2 regions of the Pradoshia eiseniae genome follow, and region 2 is predicted to be linked to the other one. Evidence: a T-box and tRNA genes for the amino acid it is inferred to sense, from the RefSeq annotation. Region 2 holds a T-box; the other holds one or more tRNA genes.
The links. A T-box is a leader RNA that pairs with one kind of tRNA and senses whether it is charged. The one in region 2 lies ahead of CYL18_RS00195 (valine--tRNA ligase), so its partner is inferred to be a tRNA-Val.
Positions count from the first base shown of each region.

Region 1: it has a tRNA-Val gene. The T-box ahead of CYL18_RS00195 (valine--tRNA ligase) is inferred to sense a tRNA for this amino acid. The anticodon was not compared.

Region 1 covers NZ_PKOZ01000004.1:10,749-13,929, reverse strand. The annotation lists gene CYL18_RS08615 (carbon starvation CstA family protein) at 1-1,027, shown strand, start outside; tRNA gene CYL18_RS08610 (tRNA-Val) at 1,277-1,349, opposite strand; gene CYL18_RS08605 (acetyltransferase) at 2,290-2,952, shown strand; gene CYL18_RS08600 (helix-turn-helix domain-containing protein) at 3,035-3,181, shown strand, end outside.
Region 2 covers NZ_PKOZ01000001.1:43,522-46,702, reverse strand. The annotation lists gene CYL18_RS00195 (valine--tRNA ligase) at 1-1,904, opposite strand, end outside; T-box leader at 1,977-2,223, opposite strand; gene CYL18_RS00190 (hypothetical protein) at 2,369-2,560, shown strand; gene CYL18_RS00180 (SDR family NAD(P)-dependent oxidoreductase) at 2,751-3,181, opposite strand, start outside.

The DNA.
Region 1 (3,181 bases), on a different contig from region 2:
GGTATTGGTTGCGGCTGCTTTCACGGCAGGTCCTGCAGCTGTCATTTCAGCTAAAACTGGCATTACATTCATGCTCGCAATTATCATTATTTTTGTATACTTCTTGTTGGCCGCTATTTTGCCAATCAATAAAATTATTGGCCGTATTTATCCTATATTCGGAGCTGTCTTATTGATTACGGCTGGGGCAGTTTTAATATCCTTACTGTTTTCCGATATTAAAGTGCCTGAATTGTCATTTGCTAATATGCATCCATCCGAATTACCTGTTTGGCCGCTATTGATGGTTACGATTTCCTGTGGTGCTATTTCTGGTTTCCATTCTACACAAAGCCCGATTATCTCCCGTACATTGAAAAAGGAAACGGAAGGTAGAAAAGTGTTTTATGGAGCTATGATTGGTGAAGGAATCATTGCATTGATCTGGTGTGCAGCAGGAATGAGTTTTTATGGAGGAACAGGAGAGCTTGGATCGGTTATTGCTTCGGTGGGTGCCGGTGGTGTAGTAGACCAAATTTCTGTTGGGCTGCTAGGAACGATAGGTGGTCTATTAGCGGTGCTGAGTGTCATTATCCTGCCGATTACGACAGGCGATACATCTCTTCGCTCAGCCCGGATGATTGTGCTCGACTTTTTAGGATCCCGTGTTAAAGGTAATCCAAAAACAATAGCCGTTGCGGCAACAGTTGCCGTTACGATTCCGTCATTTTATCTTTCAACAATTGATTATCAATTTTTATGGCGCTATGTAGGCATGACAAACCAAATGGTTGCAACCGTTATGTTATGGGTGGCTACTTCTTATTTGTTAAAAGAAGCAAAATTACACTGGATTTCAGGTTTACCCGCTCTGTTTATGACAGCGGTGGTCTTTACTTACTTGATGGTCGCACCTGAAGGGTTCGGATTGGAATATAATCTGGGGATGACTATCGGATTATCGGCTACGGTCGCTGTTGGTTTATTTTACGCCTATCAAATCATGCGGTTTAATAAATTGAATGTTCCTGCTCTAGCTAAAAAATAATGATGTGTGCATTCACATTCATCCCTGAACATGTGGGGGATGTGAATGCACTTTTCTTTTTACCTATATATATTTTAAAGTTGCGGTTTGATTGATTAATCCCAGGAATGCAGAAATAGTGGGGCAACAAACACTCCTTGAATCTATATGAATGTGCGTAATGCTGATTAGTAATAAGTACGTGTGTTACTGAAAATAGAAAAAGGCATAAACCTTTATAAACAAAGGTTTATGCCTTTTTAAGATGTATGATCCCGACTGGGTTCGAACCAGCGACCCCCACCCTGTCAAGGTGGTGCTCTCCCAGCTGAGCTACGGAATCACGTATGTAAATGTTTAAGACAATATTTAATATAAATGCTTATGAAATAAAAGTCAATATGTCTTGATAAACTTTTTTCAATAAAATATATTCCTCCATTGTTTCCTCGTGCTATGCCTTTAGGAGCTGTTCAATGATTCTACCAATCTAGCATCTGAAAATTTGCCGAAAAAATTAATTCGTTGTAAATTATTTTGTTTACATAAATATCTGATTGACAAGTTAAATTATAAAATGGTATTTTTATCCTATAAGATTCTTAATATAGAACTAAAATCCCAATGTCAAAACAACTAACTAATCATAATTTAGTATATTTATTTACAATTAGAGAATTCAAGGGTAGCTATGCAGCTTCGCCCGCAGTGATATTCTCGCTTTGTTCGGTCTTAATCAAGAACAAAAAAACATAAAGATGTACTTGCATAGAGGTCCGCTCCAGTCTTTCCTGAATCATGTTTTTAACGAGACAGCTGATAATCATAACGATACACAGAACTATCTTGCAGAATTATTTTTCCTATGACAACAAGGCATTCTATTTGATTTATAATAAGGATATTCCTTCTGATCCATTGTTAGGTTGCACGAACTAACCGAATATATAGGCGGTTGTGGTTCAGCTTTACAATGGAAGAAACAGATTATACTTTTCAACATAGTTCAGACTGGTATCCCGAATGATTAAATCAAAAGTAGGGTAGGAAGAATAATAAGTAACCTTTAGATTAACGTACATAAACCATTACCTGGGTGATTGCATGACATCTAAGTGGGACATCCGCTGATATTCTCATTTTCGCTTTGATAGTGGGGAAGTGTGGAATCTGCAATCAATCTGGAGTGGCAGGGTTTTAGCATCAGAGGGAGTTAAACAAAGGAGGCAGGCGACTGTGTTTTATTATGATGAGTCCGCTCGTATTCGAGGAGTGGGGCATAGGTGAATTATATATTAGTTGGGGATGGCGGACATAGCAGGGTTATTCAGGAGATGATTGAGAGTGCAGCCCCAAGCAGGATTGCCGCTTACTTGGATGATCGGTATAAAAAGCTGGTCAAGAGGGGGGATATTTATTATGGACCGATTAGTGCGGCTCGGTCAGTTTTAAGACATGTGTATTGTGGGAAACTGGTCATTACGGTTGCTGACAATTTGACGAGAAAGTCAGTGGTTAAGCGATTGAACCTTGCGGATGATTGTTATACATCGGTCATTTCCACACATGCCATCGTAAGCCCGAGTGCTGAGATTGGAGCAGGCACAGTGGTGATGCCTGGGGCAATCGTTAATGCGGAGGCGAAGGTCGGCAAGCATGGAATCATTAATACGGCCTCTGTCGTTGAACATAATTGCCGCTTAAGCGATTTTGCCCATATTTCATCAAAAGCCTGTTTGACGAGTGGGGTCAAGGTAAGGGAGGGTGTGCTGGTTGGCGCGAATGCAACCGTCATTCCGGATGTGGAAATTGGGCAATGGGCTGTGGTAGGGGCTGGAGCGACAGTGACGAGCGATGTTCCTGAATTTGCACAGGCTTTAGGGGTGCCGGCAAAAGTGGTTAATCAAGAAAAGGGCGGTGGTTTTAATGCCTATATGAGCTTCTAATATAGTAAATCCTTCTGGCACGGTAAAATTGAAGAGTTGACTGCCTGGAAACAGCCATGTCCATTTCGGAAAGGAGATTTTCATGATCGGAAAAAACATTCAACAAATAAGGAAGAGAAGAGGAATGACCCTGACTCAGCTGGCTGTAAATGCAGGAATATCGAAATCGTATTTAAGCAATATCGAGCGAGGCGTCAACCAGAATCCATCCATTGAAGTTCTGAAGAGG
Region 2 (3,181 bases):
TCACCGAATTCATATTTATCAGCAAGTCTTGTTACCGTTTCAATGGTTTCATTCAAGCGTGTCAGAATCCACTTATCTGCTACGGATTTCTCGCCGCTCAAATCGATTTCCTCATAAGTCATGCCATCCATATTCATCAAGGCAAAGCGGGATGCGTTCCAAATCTTATTCGCAAAGTTCCAGACAGACTCTACTTTCTCATAGCTGAAGCGCAAGTCCTGTCCTGGAGAGCTTCCAGTCGTTAAGAAGTAACGAAGGGAATCGGCGCCGTACTTATCGATAACCTCCATTGGATCAACACCGTTTCCTAAGGACTTACTCATCTTGCGACCTTGCTCATCACGTACTAGACCGTGGATGAGTACATCCTTAAATGGACGTTCGCCAGTGAATTCAAGACCTTGGAAGATCATGCGAGATACCCAGAAGAAGATGATATCATAGCCAGTTACGAGTGCCGCTGTCGGATAGTAACGCTTGAGGTCCTCTGCATCCTTCTCAGGCCAGCCCATTGTGGAGAATGGCCATAACGCGGAACTGAACCAAGTATCAAGAACATCGTTATCCTGTGTCCAGTTGTCGATGTCGGCCGGCTCCTCGCGTCCTACATACACTTCACCGGTTTCTTTATGGTACCAAGCAGGAATCCTATGTCCCCACCAAAGCTGTCTGGAAATACACCAGTCATGGATATTATCCATCCAGTTCAAGTATGTTTTTTCAAAGCGTTCAGGAACAAAATGAACCTTCTCCTCTGTCTCTTGAAGGGCAACAGCTCTCTCAGCCAAAGGACCCATTTTAACGAACCATTGGGTTGAAAGATATGGTTCAACCACAGCACCGCTGCGCTCGGAGTGTCCAACTTGGTGGATATGCTCCTCAATTTTGAAGAGAACGCCTGCCTCTTGAAGATCCTTTACGATTTGCTTGCGGCATTCGAAGCGGTCCATGCCTTCGTATTTGCCGGCTTTCGCATTCATTGTGCCGTCCTCATTCATGACAAGAACACGTTCAAGATTGTGACGGTTACCTACCTCAAAGTCATTCGGGTCATGCGCCGGCGTGATCTTAACCGCACCTGAACCAAAGTCCATCTCAACATACTCATCACCAACGATTGGAATCTCGCGGCCAACGATTGGAAGAAGCAATGTTTTGCCGATTAAGTGCTTGTAGCGCTCATCTTCCGGGTGTACCGCAACAGCTGTATCACCAAGCATTGTTTCCGGACGTGTAGTCGCTACTTCAATATGACCGCTGCCGTCTGCAAGCGGATAATTCATATGATAGAATGCGCCTTTTACTTCTTTATGAATAACCTCAATATCCGAGATAGCCGTTTTTGTGGATGGATCCCAGTTAATGATGTATTCTCCGCGGTAGATCAATCCTTTTTCATAGAGGGTTACGAATACCTCACGAACAGCCTTAGATAACCCTTCATCAAGGGTGAAACGCTCGCGGGAATAATCAAGCCCAAGTCCCAGCTTTGCCCATTGCTCACGGATATGGCCAGCATACTCCTCTTTCCATTTCCATGTTTCTTCAACGAATTTCTCACGTCCAAGGTCGTAGCGGGAAGTGCCTTGTCCGCGAAGCTTTTCTTCTACCTTCGCTTGGGTTGCGATGCCGGCATGGTCCATTCCTGGAAGCCATAGTACATCATAGCCCTGCATCCTTTTCATTCTTGTCAAAATATCTTGAAGCGCTGTATCCCACGCATGGCCTAAGTGCAATTTGCCCGTAACGTTTGGCGGCGGGATGACGATTGTATAAGGTTCTTTCTCTGAATCTTGGCCAGCCTCGAAGAACTTGCCATCAAGCCACCAATCATAGCGGCCTTTTTCAATTGACTGCGGGTCATATTTCGTTGGCATGCCAATCTCTTTTTGCTGTTCGCTCATGTTCATTCTCCTTCATTCGTTTATTCTGGTGTCCTGGAAAATAAAAAAACCGCTCCATCCCTCTGTCATCAACAAAAGGACGAAACGGTTAGTCTCGCGGTACCACCTTCATTCCGGAACAGACTGACAAAATATCAGACACTCCGGCTCTTCATTCATCATAACGGCTCTTCACCGGTTCTCGCTACTTGCAATTGGTTCACGAAAACAGCTCCTGGGCGACCTTCTGCGGATTTTGTTACTGAAGGAACCTTTCAGCCGGTGGATTCCTCTCTCTTACAGCCTTCTGCCGCGTACTCTTCCCATTCAAAGCTTTTAATTGGTTTTTTTTAATACTGTTATCATACATAAGTATGTAGCCTGACGTCAATCATTGTTTCCCAATTTTATATAATTTATTCAATTGGGCAAAGGCACTTGAGCCTAGCCCCATGAATAGAATGTGATAAAGGGGGAATTTCCGCATGAGACGAAGGATGAATAGATACAACTTGCCTCCTTGGATGCAAAATGGGCTTAATGTGACACGTCAATTTGCTGTCCCTATCACCGTCTTTCAAGGAATACGAACCTTCTTTCTTCCAAGCATCGTTGATTTGCTCCTGCTCTTCTTCTTAATTGGCCTCGTACTTGCCTTTTATTTAGAAATCATTTGATGTGCTGATTCACTGCCGGGCAGAGGCCCGGCTTTTTGTTTGCAAAGAATAGGGAGCCTTGCCAGAAAGAATCCCATGAGAGCAAGCAGGAAAATAAACATACTGCCGTAGAAAGATACATGCTCTCTAGCACAATATTTATAATTCGTAAAGGTTCCCTTCGTTACTTGCCTAATCAAAACAACATCTCTTATCCTTCATATGGCAGAGGCTGAGTTCCGTCCACATCGGTAAAGCCATATTTTCTCGCTAGCTCTGCCACCATAACTGTTTCACCAGAAAACCTTGATACCATGGCATCTGACGCCAACGCCACTACCGCACGCCCTACATATGCTGTTGTTTCCGTTGCCCCATCCTCTGGTCCATAACCCGAATCTATCACTCTTTCTGTTCTCATCCATCCCGGGCAAACAGCAACGGCCGAAATGTTGAACTCCTTTAATTCTTTTGCCATTGCAGACGTCATCCGATTGATTGTATTCATAGCCAAATCATAATATAAATTAGCTGAAACTTGGTTCTTGATAAAAAATGTGATATTTATTATTAATCCTTTATGGTGTTTTACCATCAGAGGCATCGCGTATCGAGCAGTCATTAAATAAGCTTGTGGTCCTG